Regions from separate parts of the Sporomusa aerivorans genome, predicted to be linked through region 1. Evidence: riboswitches for the same ligand, from Rfam matches in the RefSeq annotation. Region 1 holds a riboswitch; the other holds the start of a gene.
What was found. Region 1 has a riboswitch for cobalamin ahead of SATMO3_RS27495 (TonB-dependent receptor plug domain-containing protein). Riboswitches for the same ligand answer to the same signal wherever they lie in the genome.

Region 1 (8,038 bases):
CACAAAGCCTGACCCCAAACACACACCCAGAATAGCCCCTCAAGCTAAATTTCTTATTGCTATTGGCAGTATTTAAGCAGCTAAGCCTGGACAAAATAGCGCCCAGGCTTAGCGATGTAGCGTTTTGCTGAAGGCTCTGTCTAGAAGAAATACTGTACGGTGGCGTAATAGGTCCGGTCCTGCTGCGGATAGGCTATATTGCCGATACTGTCCAATGGACCGTATCCGGTTCTGCGCCACAACTGTTCGGGTCCTTTGTTAAACAAGTCATTGACGCCGGCGGTCAATTTGATTGTACTGTTGAAGTCATATTTCAGACCGATATTGGTCAAGCTGAGCGAGTCATACAGGGCGGAAGATTTGGATTTTCTTCTATCGACTATTGCCCTCGGGGCCTGTACCCCGGCACTTCGCGGCAAACGCCACATAGCTTCCCAGAGCATCAATGATCTTTTGTTCCTACGAAGTATCGGCATCCGTTGTACAGTTCTCCAGAGCCTCGTTTGTGCTTTGCCGGATCTAGTTCGGATGATAGCCGTACATTGCAGTTTTTGCGTCAGTTGATCAATTTTCTGTTGTTCCATCGTTCACCTCCTGGTCTGATCCTATAATCGTCCAACAGGAAGAAACAAAATATAAGAAAGTCGGACTTAAAAAGCCTCCTTCATGCATCGGTACACACATTATTGACCAAATATATCATTGTTGCCTATTTGCACTATTTCCTAAAAGTCCCACTGTACAGTCGCGTAATAGGTCCGCCCTGCCAGCGGATACTTCATGGTGCCGTAATAGTAATAGGGATCATATCCAGTACCTGTATACAGCGTCTTCCAGTAAGGGACCTTATTAAACATGTTATTGACACCTACGGTAAGTCTGGTGTCTTTACTAAACTTATACTTGGCGCCCAGTCCGACCGTGGTGTAAGAGGTATTCCAGTCAACCTCATCATCCACATTCGTTTCGCCTACATAGCGGATTTCGTTAAAAAGCGAGAGCCTCTCACCAGGGAAACGGTAGGTCAGCCGTAGCAGCCCCTCCCATTTAGGGGCGAAGTTCTCCAGTGATTTGCCGTAGTTGCCATTCGGATAGAGATAATACATCTTTTTTATTCGCTGCAAATCCTTGGACTGCATATAGGTAGCTGACAAGTCCAAATCCCAGCGGTCCCAGTTAAGCTTACCTTCCAGTTCCACACCATTGACCCTGCCTTCGCCGCCATTCACGTAGGACATATAGGTCAGACCCATCCGGTACAGCTCAAGCATGTCGTACGAATGGCGGCCAAAATAGGTGAGAGCCCAGTCAGACTTAGCCTTAAACGTTTCGCCATGCCACTGTATCCCGAGGTCCCACTGTCTGCCATGCTCCGGCCCAGCAGCACCGGCTACAGTCGAACTGGGAGGGACCGGCAGGATAAAGGCGCCGTCGCCGATCAGCTCGTAGAGGTTGGGGAAGCGGTAGTAAGTACCGTAGGTCGCCCGCAGAGTAGTCTGCTCATTAAGCTGTTTTTTGAGAGCGGTCTGCCATGTGAATTTACTGTCTGCGTTCTCCTGCATCGCAGTTACCCACCAAAGGTAGTTGGATTTCGCCTCCCCCATGCCGCCGGAATAATTCCAGTGCACACTGGGAGTAAACCAGAAGTCGCCTTTTTTGTTAAGCGTGATGGTGTCCTGGAGCTGAATGTCGGCCAGCGTTTGTGTATAGTGATCTTTAACCCAGGCATAAGACGGAGAAGTCATAGCGGCTCCATCGACATCAAGTCGCTCGTGGGAATAGTTAGCCATGAACTCCAGCAGGTGAGCATCACCTGCTTTGAAAGACCCATCCAGGGAACCACCAAAACGTTGTGACTGGTAGTGGCTCCATTTTGCAAAAATAGTGTTGTTGCCCCACGGATTTTTATAATTTTTATCCTGATCCATGTAGGTCAAACGCCAGCCCCACTCCAAGTTGCCATCCGTCTGCCGCCGCCCGATTAGCAGGTCCGACTGATCAGTATTTAGCTTTTTAGACGGCTGTTTACTGCCCCAATAAGAGGGCAGATCGTAATTTTCATTAAGAACATTGTAAGGAAGTTCACGGTAGTTGCGCTTCCAGGCGTACTTTACCTGCCAGTTTTCATCCTGCCACTTAACCAGCACATCTGTATTCTGATAGCCGTTGTTGAGACGGTGGCGGTATATATCTGTCCCCGGAAAATTATATTTGAAGTCGCCCTGACTCTGGTCGCGGTTGACACCCACGAAGAGACTGCCACCACCCAGCGGGGCATTGACTCCCAGGCTGCCCGTGTAGCCGCCATAGGAACTCATGCCCTGGGAAAGGGAGAATCCGGTATTCTGCGGTTTTTTGGTAACGATATTGATAACCCCACCTATCCAGGCGCCTGGGAAGCGGGCCGGGATGTAGCCGCGATAGATCTCAATGCGTTCAACATTTTCCACTGGAATGGTGGACAGGTCGGTAGCAGCATCCCCGCCCAGCTTGGTCAGTACTCCGTCGACAAAGATGCCCACCTGGGCAGCAGTGCTGCCGCGGACACTGACGACGGTATATTGCCCGGTGCCAGTAACCTCCCTAATATGGACGCCAGGTACCCGTTTAAGCAGTTCGGGCAAGGTCTTTTGTTCGCCTTTGAAATCCTCGGGGCGAACGATGGAGACGGTGCCCGGTGAAAGCTTGGACTCCCATTCAGGACGGGGCGCTTCCACTGTCACCGTTGGCAGTTGGTACTCCTCCTGAGTCTGCGCGTAATCGGCGTCTTTCGCCGTTTCACCTGTTTTCTGCTGCTGTTCGCTGTCCGCCTCTGCCGCATAAGCGACGGCATTATAAGTTGGCGCCATACTCAGCGCCAAAGCGCAGGCAATACTTGTTGCCAATGCCTTTCCCTTTAATTTATGTAGTACCATTGCAAAATCTCTCCTCTTTCTAGCTTATAAACGCTTTAGTGATGGCTTTTACGATAATAAACTAAAAAAACTCCCTTACAGGAGTGTATTACGTCAGACAGGGAAAATCGGTTTCCGGGTGCTGCCGTAATCCCCTCCCTGTCGCTCGCAGGTGCCGCAGCACGCTCTCCGCCGCAAAACGACAGGCTAACACGCTGCTATGGTGATCGCTGGACAGGCAGTTCTCCTGGCTCCGGTTCATTGCTCGTTTGCGCCTTCCCAAAGCTTGCGCTCCAGTGACCCAGTACGTTAGCCGTACTGCTGCAAAATTGCTCCCCGTTACAGTGGCGGGACCGCGCCGGTTTTTCACCGGTCTTCCCTATTAAGCCCCAAAGGGCACCTCTCCCCACTTTATGTTGCTATTTAGCTTGTCTCTTATGCTCCCTCCCTTGCCAGGCCGGAAAAAAGGTCCGGTTCCCGCCCGTTTTTGTGCGCTGCTTCCGTTCCCTCCTTTGCTCCTCGACTGACTTGTGTAAGGATAAAAGCTCACACAAACCCCAAATCCTCTCCCTGTTGATCGCAGGTCCGGCAAGGATGTCGGTACAGGCAGTTCTCCTGGCTTTCCTTCATCATCAGCCCCGCCTTCCCGGCAGCTTTATCTCCTGCCAGTGGCCTTTTAGGGCTAACTCGGGCTTACAGTGGCGGAACCGCGCCGGCTTTACACCGGTCTTCCCTATTGAGCCCTTTCACAGGGCACCTGTACCCGCTGTACTTTCTGTTTCTGTCATATATTAGCTTGTCTGCCGCTGTCGCCGCACCAGCAGAGCGGCGGCAGCCGGTCGACTGCGCCTTCGCTGAAAAAAAAGCCGGTCCCATTGCGGTCATACCGAAAATTAAACCAAAAGAAGCCGCCCCTGCCGGCTGACAAGGAAGGCTTCTTTGCAAAAAACCGGTCGCAGACCGGCACACTGCACACGCAAATCCTCCTTCCCTGTCTGTCGCAGGTTACGCACCGCACCTTAGGCGCGGTACTGTCGGTGATTGTCATGCAGGCAGTTCTCCTGGCTCTGGCTCCTCGCGCCGCCAAACCTTCCCAAGACACTTTTCGTCTCAGTGGCATATTATGGCTTTGCTCCCCATTACAGTGGCGGGACCGCACCGGCTTTCAACCGGTTTTTCTGTTAGGCCCTTAACGGGCACCTGCACCGAATTCCTGGTATTTCTTTACTGTTTCAAATTTTACCACAGGCAGGGGCAAGTGTCGAGCAGGTTTGTCTGTTTTTGTTGGATTTTTTTGTTTTTTCGCACTTTTTAATGCTTTTCTAATATTTGGCCGTACAGATCGCGTCTCCCTTGGTGTCAGCAGGCCCATGCCCTTCCTTCCCAGGTCGGGTTTGGCGGCTGCCCATGGTAAGGGGTTACCAGCTGCAGCTTTCCCCCTCCCGTTTGTTCGCCGGATTTTACAACAAGCAGCGCCAACTTGGCTGGCACCGCTGCTGACAGGCCTGCATACTTCGCAGGCACGCTAGAAAACTGATTCTCAACCATGCTAAAATACAGGACTCATAGGGACGGTTCTATTGAGTCCAAAAGTCCTATAAGATAGCAACTAACAAAATTGCCATAAAAATATAAAATTCCTGCAAGTTATTAAAACATTCCTGCAGGAACTTCGACTATTCTTGTATTTACTTATATTACAAGTCATTTTTCACCGTTACCAGTGATACGGTTCTCCCCGCGAAATCTTAAATGCCCGATACACCTGCTCGACTAAGAGCAGCCGTATCATCTGATGTGTAAACGTCATCTTGGAAAACGACAGCCTTTCTTTAGCTGCTGCCGCTACCTCCGCCGACAGGCCGAAAGCGCCGCCGATAACAAAGGTCACATCGCTCTGGCCGCTGAGCGCCAGGCTGTCAAATTTGCCTGCCAGTTGTTCTGAGGCGAGAGCTTGGCCGGCTACGTCCAGGACGATGAGATAACTGCTTGGCCGGACGGCCTTTAAAATGCGCTCACCCTCACGGGTGAGCGCTTGTGTTTTTTCAGCCGGTGACGGATTGTCAGGCATGCGTTCTTCGGCAAGCTCGAGGATGTCCAGCTTGCAGTAAGGCGTTAGCCTTTTGACGAATTCCTGAATACCGGCAGTCAAATACTTTTCTTTGATTTTGCCGATGGCAACAATTGTGATTTTCATCTTATTGACCGGCAGGCATTTCTTCCAGGGGCACGTTGAGCGTCTGGTTTTTGCCGTTTCTTTGTATAACAACTTCGACGTGGCTGCCTACCTGTTGGGAGTCAAGGACGGCCCGTAATTCGGCAACACTGTTGGTTTCGGCGCCGGCTACTTTCAGAATGATATCACCTTCACGCATACCGGCTTTGTAGGCTGGTCCGGAGGATGACACTTTGGCAAGGTATACACCTTTTTCCAGCTTAAGTTCATAGCCATACTTGGCAGCCGAAGCCTGATCCAGAGCGCCTACACCAAGATAGGCTCTCACTACCCTCCCCTTGTCAATAAGGGATTGCAGAATAGGCCGGGCGCTGTTAATCGGAATGGCAAAGCCGATGCCTTCCACACCGGAAAGGGCAATTTTGGCGCTGTTGATACCAATAACCACACCATCGGCGTTAACAAGAGCACCACCGGAATTACCAGGGTTAATAGCGGCATCGGTTTGGATGAGTTTAAAGCGGCGCTCGCCGATATCCAGCGAACGATTCAGGGCGCTGATAACACCGGCAGTCACACTGCCTTTGAACTCAAGACCAAGCGGATTGCCAATGGCAATGGCCGGTTCGCCTACCATCAGCGAATCAGAGTCGCCCAGTACGGCGACCGGTAAATTCTCGGCGTTTACTTTTACAACAGCAAGGTCGGTAGCGGGATCGACGCCGATAACCTTGCCATCCACTGTACGTCCGTCAGAAAGAGAAACTGAGATCTCCTGCGCATTTTCCACCACATGATAGTTTGTGGCAATATAGCCCTGCGCATCAAAAATTACACCTGAGCCTGTCCCTTGCTCGATGAGGACTTTCCGGTTACTGAAGAAATCCCGGGCAATTCCCTTGTTAGTGATGCCGACAACAGCCGGGCCAACCGTCTGTGCCGCCCGGACAATGGGGGTATTGCGCGCTTCCGAGACCTGAGCCTGAGCCGTAGGCGGCTGAAGCCCGTTAAACGGCGACCCTACGCCATCAGGTTTTTTGGCCTTGTCAGAAGAAATATTGCCGGCGCAGCCTACGACTAGCATTGCGCCAATAATCATGCTAACTAACGATACGGTAATATAGGGAGTTAACCTTCTAAACCAGTTCATGCTATCGCCTCCTACTTATGTTCGCATATTCCTGAAATTTTTTCAGGATAGGTAAGATGCAAAGTAACATCCTCGCCCAGGCGGCAGCCTTGCGTTGTCAATATATCAGCGACGGTTTCTTCAGCCAGTTCCGGACGATTGTTTTCCTGACTGAGATGAGCCAGAAAAACATGCGTGTGGGCTTTACGGTTTAGCCGGGCCAGTGTCCAGCCTGCATCCGTATTGGCCAGATGGCCGCGGTTGCTTAGGATGCGTTTTTTCAAAGGCCAGGGGTAACTGCCATTTTTCAGCATATCGACATCATGGTTGGATTCAAAAACCAATACGTCGGATAAAGACAGGGCATCTTTTACTGTCGGCGTAACAAAACCAAGGTCGGTGGCAACACTGACTTTGCTGTCACCGGCAAACAAACGAAATCCGACAGGATCGGCGGCATCATGCGAAATACTGAAAGGCTCCACCTTAACTTTGCCAATATCAAGACTTTCCGGCAGAAGCCGGCAGCATTCATCCGGCAATGCAGCCCGGCAATACATGGATTGCCAGGTATCTGGCCGCGCATATGCCGGCAGGTTATATTTCTTCAGTAAAGTGGTCAATCCATTAACATGATCACGGTGCTCATGGGTGATGAGTATGCCGTCGATATCTTCTACCTTGGCGCCGAGTTTATCAAGCGACTGTTTAATGCGCCTGGCGCTGATGCCGGCGTCAACCAGTAGTTTCGTATTCTCCATCTCAATATAGGTAGCATTTCCGGTGCTGCCGCTGGCCAAAACATGAATTTGCATATTTACCTCTTATAAAATTTTAGCTGTTAGTAACAGGTATGTTATTCGCCCTTAAAGCCGGCAAATCCTCTCTGCCAGCAACAAATTCCCTCGAATACCGCCGGTATTCTAAACCAATCACAGGCAGCCTGGCGGCAGCTTCGCTGTCACTGACTCTCTGACAGCGGCAGGCAGCGCGGCGAGCAATAAGGCGGTAATCTCTTTCAGCCGTTCAGCTGTCTTGGCTTCAAACCGCAGGGTAAATAAAGGTTCAGTCACAGAAGCGCGGATCATGCCCCAGCCGTCGGCAAACTCAATTCGCACCCCGTCGATTAAATTGGGACTGTATGCTGTTAATGCGGCCGCAACCTGATTAAGGATTGCCGCTTTGTCAGGGCCATGGTAAGGAACCCGGATGTCCGGCGTAAGCAGATAGTTGGGGATAGCGTCAATCTGGGCTGCCAGTCCACCGTTCTCTGCTACCAGCTCACAAACTTTCAGTCCGGAGAACATACCGTCATCATAGCCTAATTCCCGGAAAAAGAAGTGTCCGCTGATTTCGCCGGCAAATAAGGCATTCTCACGCTGAAAGGCGGCCTTGCTGAAGGTATGCCCGGCCCGGGCTATGACAGGCCGGCCGCCGGCTCTCTTTACTTCTTCCGGGACTACCATCGAACATTTGGCGTCATAAATAACAGCCCCCTTTTCCCTGGCAAGGTAAGACCGGGCCATAAGCACCATAATATCATCATTGTCAACAGGACGGCCATTTTCATCAACAAAGCCAACCCGGTCGCCGTCGCCGTCAAAACCAATGCCCAGCGCCGCTTTCTGCTCAAGCACGGCTTGTCCCAGAGCCGCAAGGTTCTCAGCCAGTGCCGGATTAGGCGGCCGGTGAGGAAAGCGTCCGTCGGCTGTGCAGTTAAGTTCTATTACTTCATACCCAAGCCGGCGGAACAGTCCGGGCGCAATGGCAGCCGTAGCGCCGTTGCCGGCATCAATAACCACCCTTAGTTTACCCGGGCTGGCCTTGCCGGCAGTATAT
Region 2 (8,038 bases), 1.9 Mb from region 1:
ACCCAGATTTACTTTGCCGTCTTTCAGGACATAGACTTCGCCTGTCACGGCAACATTTTTCCCGCTCACATCCGTATCGCCGTCATTCATGCCCATATTGAAGGTACCTGCGGCAATACTTAATGCTTTAAAATCATCTGTTGAGCTTTCAGGTGTGATAATGCTGCCGCCGCCAATTGTGACCTTGTTGTTCTTGCTGCCCCGCATATCCACGCCGGTGCCCTTAACGGCAATATCGGCATTGCCGGTAACGAGCAATTCCGCCCCGGCGGTGTCATAAATGTAGATACCCTTCGCCTGCCAGACCGGCGTACCGTATCCCCCCTTGCTTGCTGAGATAATGCCGTACGCATCGTCCCCGGTGCCGTTGCCTTTCATCGTCAGGTCGCCGTGAATAGTCAGTTTTGAACCGCTGTTGTACAGATATATCCCGGTTGCCGACCCGGCGCCGGTATGACGGGCCTGGATAGAGACATTGCCGGTAATATCGCCCTGGCCGCCATCCTGGAGGAAAATCCCATAGGCCGTCTGGCCGGCGGACGTACTGGCGATACGCACATCCTTCGCCGTCAGCTTCAGGTTTTTGTTCGCGTAGATGCCGATCGCCTGGTTGGAGCTGCCCGTACTGGCAGCAGTAATTCCCAGCGTTTTGTCTGCGGCATTGACCGTGATGTCATTGCCGCTGCCCAGGATACCGGCGACTGCTTTGTAATAACCGATGTTGCCGGCCGTGACGTCACCGTCATCGGTGGTAATGGTGCTGTCCTTGGTGAAGGCATAGGCATTGTCCTTCAGTACGCCGCCATTTTCGTATTCCGTATCCTTGGCTTTCACCCCGGTCAGCGTCGTGGTAAATTCAGTCTTCGTCTGCCCCGTGGGCGGCTCCGGCGCTCCGGTGCCGTAGCTTCCCTTGCCGCTCGCGCTGTCGAAGGCCACAGTGCCCGTGAATTTTACCGCTGACTGAGCCGTCAGCCCTTCGGCTATTTCCACCTTGCCGTCAAGGTACCGTTCCCCGTTTTTATAATTGGTATAGGTCAATTTGCCGGACAGGGCATTCAGAACATTGCTGACCACACTGGTATCAGCCGTATTAATGCCGGCATTGTCCGTCCGCAGCGTCATTACCGCGTTTTGCCCGTTGGTTTGTCCGGCCGAAGTAATCGTTATGCTGCCGCCCTTGATTTTTGTCGGGTCAGAGGTGTCATGTTCATAAATGGCCAGCAGGTTGCCGGTATATTTATCAATGGTGATGCCCTTGTCATTTTCCGGAAAGATCACGCCTCTGCCGGCACTGCTGCTGCCGCCGTACAGGTTGGTAATGTGGCTGGCGCCATTAGAACCGATATCCTCATTGTCATCAGTGTAACGGGTGTTTTGCGCCCTGTCCGTCCAGGTCGCGCCGTTTTGCAGCCACATATTGACGGTGCCGCCGTTATCCACGATGCCTTTTAAATAAGAGTTTGCCGTAGTCAGGCCAACATTGACCGTGCCGGTTTTGAGCGCAAAAATATCACCGTCCAGCCGCACATCTTCTGTACCCGGAAGGTTACCGGCATCACCCGTATTCATATTGATAGTTCCCAGATAAGAGGCCAATGTATAATAACCGTAATTTTTGCCGGACGGCACGGCGATATGCCCGCCGTCAACCGTAATTTTACTGTCCTTGGCAACAGTGGCAATACCATTACCGTAAACAGTAAGATCTACCTTACCGTTCACATCAATTTCACTGTTATCAACGGAAGTATATAAGCCGGCCGAATTAAAACGTGAATACACATTCTGTGAATTTAAAGGTACGCCCCAGCTGCCGTCAGTGCCGGCGATCGTTACATCGCCATTGATAGTAATCCTGGATTTAGCGGTAGCTTCCGCGCTGCCTTCTCCCCAGCGGTCTTTTTTGGTGACGGCAATGCCGTTGCCGCCCTGTCCGCCGGCCATAGTAATATGTACCGGGGCATTGATGGTAATACTGCTGGCGGTATCTTTGGCGGCGTCATTCCAAATGGCGTTAGTCACCATTTCGCCGTTAGCGTAAGTGGCGGTATTAATATTGAGCTGTCCCGCATTCACTGTGACATTCTTACCGTTGCCGGCGTAAATTCCGGTAGGATTACCGGCATTATTCTCCACATTCAGCGTTAAAGCGTGAGTGCCCGCATCTACCGTGATATCCTGTCCATAACGGGCAAAGACCGCTGCCAGGATATTGGTTTTGTAATCACCTTCGGCACTGGCCTTTAAACCGAGAATGGTATCCTTGTTAAACTTGTAGGTTTTGAAATCAGTTGTAACGCCTTTGGTCTGATATTCGGTATCCGTATATTCAATGCCGGTACCGTTATTATATTGCTGCAGCCCCATGATCCGGGTTGTATAGTCCGGTGTGCCGCTGATGGCATTAGTGCCATTGGACGAAGCATCCAGTTCAGGCAGAATGATGGTTTTGGAAATTGTCGCCGTAGGCGAGGTTAAGCCCTCGTTCACCTCTAGCTGCATGGTTTTGCTGTTGCCATTGGCCACACTGTCAGGGGTAATGAAGGCAAAGCCCCAGGAGTTGAACTGGTTCAAGCCTTCTTTAGTCGCAAACTGGGAAGCGGCAAATTCCAGCGGCTTTGTGCTGCCGTCCTGATAGATTTGCAGCTTGTTGCCGGCCAAAAACCATAGACGCCGCGGATTGGACTCAACTTCTATATCCCAGTTGAACCCGGGCCAGTCGTTTATTTCAATCACTTTTTCCCAGGCAACCGGTTTATCTGCCAGCAGATTGGTTACCGTTGTTTTATAAACGTTGCCGATAATTCCGCCATAGCTCGCATCATAATAACCGCCAAAAACATAGGCCGTACCGTCATTGGTAATCGCCATATCCCGGTACTCGCCTTTTACACCGGCAGGAATAGTAATTTTGCGGGAGGAGTTCAGGTTACCGTTATTAATATTGACGGCATGAATGGCTGTCTCCGCATTGGGGTAGCCCATTTGCTGATAACCGCCTGAGGAACAGGTAAACAGCGTATCATTGAAAGGATGAACATTAAAAGTATTTTTGCCAATGCGCTGCGCATCCACGGCTACCAGACTGCCATCACTTTTAATTACATATTGCAGCAAATAACCGTCGTCATATTTATCATAGCCACCGTCAAGGTTTACACTGGTGATAGCATAGAGATAATTATCTTTAACCACCAGTCCTTCGCCATGAAAAGTAGTTTTATCATCATAATGTATGCCGGTTACCTTGGCAGCATCTTCCTTTAAACTATGATGCTCATTTTCACTCAGAATGGCTTTGCTTAAATTGGCAACAGCAATATTGCCAAAATCGTAGTCTGTAGCATAGAGATAATCCCCATAAGTAGCGGCAGCATGGATATTAGGCACACTTTTTAGTTCGCCGGTATTTACATAATCAATCCAATTCGTTTTGACAGGGTTGATAACGGTGACTGCCTTCAACTCTGTTGTGCTATACGTATACTGCCGCAGCAGCAGCCGGCTTTGCCCGTTGTAATTGATGGCAAATACGGAGGGATCCCGGTTGAGTTCGTCAATTTTCATGGTTGCCGAAGCCGGATCAATATAAGCCGTGACTCTGGAACCGCTCAAAATCCCGAGCTGGCTGTTATGAAAGTCCGACGGCACTACGGCGGCCAGCTCAGCCCCCAGCACCTGATTGCTGCTGAGCAAACAGCTTAATAAAACAGCTGCCGCTAAATTCTTCTTGGTATAGCGTTTTTTATGACGATGTACCATTTGGTCTTGACACTCCTTTCAAGTATCCTGGCTTTATATACTAAAATTCATAACGTACCGTGGCATAATAAGTCCTGCCCTGAATAGGAAATTCCGGATTAATATAGCCATCCACCGCAAAAGCCGACGGACTGTAAATTTTCATCTGCGGACCTTTATTAAAAATATCATTGCAGCCGATGGTTACCTGCACGGTTGTATTGGGTTTCCATTTAATCCCGGCATCCACCGTGGTTAATGAATCCACCGGCTTGCCGGACAGGTAGGATGCTTCGCCGCCAAGCTTGCTTTTTGAATAATCGGTAAAATATTGATCGACGTATTTGACTTGGCCAAATATGGCCAGCTGGGCGGTGGGATGGTAGGTCAGACGCGCCGAGCCTTCCCATTCCGGTGCATAAGTCGGCCAGACGTTACGCCAGGGTCCGATTTCGCCGTAATCGGCAAAAGTGCTGTTGCGCCGCTGCAGCTGTACCTTGGTATAAGTAGCCTGCAGGTCGAAGGATACCTTCTGCCAGTTCAGCCCGGTCTGTATTTCCACACCGTGGGCTTTACCGCGATTGTCGTTAAAGTAGGACCAGTAATCCAGTCCCCGGCGCGCCAGCTGCAGCATATTATCGGAATCCCGCCAGAAATAAGTCAGCGTCAGGTTGGCGTCGGCGTTTAGCGCTTTACCGCTCAGCAACGCGCTGATATCAAACTGTTTCCCCTCTTCCGGCAGGGGAAAAGCGGTGCCGGTTGCGGCGGCGCCGCGCGGCGGCGGCAGAATGCCGGCTCCGTCGCCGGCTATTTCATACAGATTCAATAACCGGTAATAGGTGCCGCCGGTCATACGCATGGTAAAATTGTCGGTAAACTGCTTTTTCAAAGCCAATTGCCAGGTAGCCTTACCGTTGGTCTGGTCATCCTCTTTTCCGAACCATTGATGGGCGTCTTCCTTCTGCAGGCGTGTACTGCGTCCCACAATGCGGGATTGATTGTAACGGCCGCTTGCCGTCAGCCATAACGTCTCCTCCTGGTCCATGGTGAAGGTATCCTGGATTTGGACATTCAGCAGTTCCTGCCTGTAATAATTGCGGAATCTGGCCATCAGACTATCTACCGGCTGGCCTGTGTCGCCCTTGGAGTAATCATCCATCCCGGAGCCGCGGACTTTCATTTTTTCACTGGAAAAGTTCGACTGAAACTCAAGCAGCTGATGGTCTGTCAGCTTATAGCTGCCGTCCAGCTGGGCATTGTATTTATTTGACTTATAATTGCTCCATAACCGCAGAGGCGTTTTCCAGTTTATCGAATCCAAGTCGTACGCCTTTTCCGTATTGTATTTCTTATCCTGATGCAGGTAGTCGAGCATCCAGCCCCATTCCAGTTTTCCTGCCGTATCCCGCCGCTGCACTAAAAATTCCTTGGCATCAAGCACCTGTCTGCGGCTTTCCGCATAGTAGATATCCTTGGCATCCACATAACTGCCAAGCTCCACCGCTGTACCGGCACCTTCGACCCACAAGCTGTCCGGCAAGTGACGGTCAATTTTCTTCCAGCTGGCTTTGATCATCCAGTTATCATCCTGCCACTTGATCAGCGCGTCGGTATTTTTGAAATCGTTGTACCGGCGGTGCCGTTCATCTTCTTCCAGCATTTGTATCTTCTTTTTCCATTCCGTTAACTCTTTACTTTTCCCGGCCATATCAGAATTCGTTTGCGGGTCGGCTTTACTGACTGCATACTCTGCCTCGGCCTGGGCATAATCACGATAGACCTCAGCCTTGGCGGCTGCATCGGCGCTTGCAAAGAAATTTTTAAAATCAGACGCTTGGGAGAACCTTCCTGCCCATTTCTCCGTATCTTTGATAGAAGCCCATAGGATGGTCGCATTTTGCCCCGGGGCGGCTGCATAACTTCCTGCATACGCCCGGCTGTAAAAGTTATCCTGACCGGCCGTATCGTCCCGAACAAAGTTCAGCCATTGATCGGTATTGGCCTTAAAGGTTGCTTTCTCAGTTGCCGTTAAGCTGACATTATACCGCTGACCGGCATTATCAATCATATCGCCGTTAAAATTATCAAATTCCGCCTGGTAACCGTCACGCATTTTAGCGGCATACTGCAGATTGCGTTCGGCGGCATAGTTCTTATAGGGAAAATCACCGTCGCTCTGCTCACGGTTGAGCCCCACCATCAGGCTGCCGCTGCCTAACGGCGTATCTATCTGCATGGAGTAGGTCGCACCGCCGTAAGCGGCCCGTCCTGCCTCAGCAGACACATTGGCTTTGGTAGGCCGTTTAGTGACAATATTGATGACGCCACCCATATAGGTACCGCCAAACCGGCTGGGAATATAGCCGCGGTAAACTTCAATGCGTTCTACATTTTTGACCGGTATTGTCGAAATATCCACAGCAGCGTCGCCGCCGAGATTGGTAAGCACACCGTCGATAAAAATACCGACCTGGGCAGCTGTTGACCCCCGGATGCTGACCGTAGTATATTGACCTTTGCCACCTACCTCGCGCACATGAACGCCAGGGACATTTTTCAGTAAATCAGGCAATGTTTTTTGTTCGCCTTTATAATCATCGGGACGGATAACCGTAACCGAACCCGGCGATAATTTGCTTTCCCAATCAGGCCTTTTAGCCTCAACGGTAACTCCTTCCAGGGTAAAGTCCGGATTATCCGCATTCGCGCTTTCTTCGGCTTGCACCGTCTGCAAGCACACACCCAGGGATATCGCCACTGCCAATGCCAGGCTCAGCCTTTGTCCGGAGGGAAAGTTATTGCTTCCAGCTGCCTTTTTACTTTTTTTCATAATATCTCTCCACCAACAAATTTCGGTACAACAGTACAGTTCTCGCGCAACGGCACACGCTTTCATTTTCGGCTTACAGGTAGCATCATTTTTGCACAGACAGACGCTACACAGGCAAGCCAGCACTCATTCTCATCACATTTTCAAATAAAAAAACCCCCTTCCGGGAGTTGGACGCTTACGTCAGCAATCAGATGGTGTATCCTTTCGCTTGCCGTAATCTCCTCCCCGTCGCTCGCAGGTCCAAATGGTGATTGTTGGATAGGTAGTTCTCCTGACTCCGGTTCATTGCGTTCCTGCGCCTTCCCAAAGCATATGCTCCAGTGGCATTTTCGCAGGCTTGCTCCCCGTTACAGTGGCGGGACCGTGTTGGTTTTGCACCAATCTTCCCTATTAAGCCCCTAAGGGCACCTATCCCTCGCTATTCACTTGTGACAAACATCTCGGCCTTACTTAAATACGAATAAATTTTCAGTGATTTTAAAAAATCCATTTACACCGGTGAATATATTCACAAGGAAAACTTATTTAAACTAAAAAACCGCTATAATCATTAGCTTATTTGAAAAAATCGATTTACTTTATGTTTTTGGCCCGTGTTTTTGCCAGCTTTCGTGCCCTTATCCAGGCAATTAGCAGTAGTTTATGATGGATAATGTTTCCTCTTAGAATATATTGCATAACTCCTATACCGTAAATCCCCCAGGTGAGGTATTTTGCAAGAGCTGCATTTTCACTATTTCCCGCGCAAAACCGTACGAAATAAACACAGCTTGCGCTGGGCTTTAGCAAAAGTGGCAGCCGAGGTTGCCCTTATCCAGGCGATAGTTATCCTTTCTGTCAGGATAAAAAAAGAAGCCTCTCCGGATGTGTTGTTCTCATCCGGAGAGGCTTCTTTTTTCGACAAAACCGCCTGAGTAAATGCCACAAATACATATAAATCCCCTTCTATCACTCGCTAGGTATAGCAGTAATTGCTGTTCAGGGAGGTTTTTAGCGCTCTTGTTATAGTGAATATGTTTACAATTCATTCTAATTTAAAAATATTCTCATTTTATCAGGATATAAATGCCTCATTTGAGGTATCGGGGAAGAATTTTTTTTACAAGATATATTCGCCTGAGCACCATACTGCTCTATTTTTACTACATTATTTAGGCGAATTATGGCAGCGAATAGCAAAATCGACATACCCCTGCAAGGTTTCCAGTAACTCATTATTTTGCGCAATTGTAAGATTAGATAGATCCAAAGTGCCTACTGTCTCTTCAATTATTCTATTGAGTTGATACTGATTGTATCCCAGACTGTTAAGCTGGTTAATCAAATCCTTAAATTTCGCGTCCTCGACCATGGCTTAGCAACCCCACTTTCTAAAACTACCAATTCAAATTATCCACCGGCCTTATCCACCCATGATGCTCTGCCATCACAGCGGGAATATTGAAGTTTTCCGATCAGTTCAAC

Region 2: linked by a shared signal. The riboswitch ahead of SATMO3_RS05280 (TonB-dependent receptor) and the one ahead of SATMO3_RS27495 (TonB-dependent receptor plug domain-containing protein) in region 1 are both predicted to bind cobalamin.

Annotation. Positions count from the first base shown of each region.
Region 1 is NZ_CP156926.1:5,780,256-5,788,293, forward strand. It holds gene SATMO3_RS27490 (hypothetical protein) at 141-584, opposite strand; gene SATMO3_RS27495 (TonB-dependent receptor plug domain-containing protein) at 726-2,915, opposite strand; cobalamin riboswitch at 3,114-3,313, opposite strand; cobalamin riboswitch at 3,482-3,670, opposite strand; gene SATMO3_RS27500 (hypothetical protein) at 3,679-3,942, opposite strand; cobalamin riboswitch at 3,928-4,113, opposite strand; gene SATMO3_RS27505 (hypothetical protein) at 4,084-4,266, opposite strand; gene rlmH (23S rRNA (pseudouridine(1915)-N(3))-methyltransferase RlmH) at 4,612-5,091, opposite strand; gene SATMO3_RS27515 (S1C family serine protease) at 5,093-6,220, opposite strand; gene SATMO3_RS27520 (MBL fold metallo-hydrolase) at 6,232-7,014, opposite strand; gene SATMO3_RS27525 (phosphomannomutase/phosphoglucomutase) at 7,132-8,038, opposite strand, start outside.
Region 2 is NZ_CP156926.1:1,175,307-1,183,344, reverse strand. It holds gene SATMO3_RS05285 (hypothetical protein) at 1-3,762, opposite strand, end outside; gene SATMO3_RS05280 (TonB-dependent receptor) at 3,803-6,571, opposite strand; cobalamin riboswitch at 6,818-7,001, opposite strand; gene SATMO3_RS05275 (hypothetical protein) at 7,288-7,488, shown strand; gene SATMO3_RS05270 (hypothetical protein) at 7,722-7,925, opposite strand; gene SATMO3_RS05265 (response regulator transcription factor) at 7,964-8,038, opposite strand, start outside.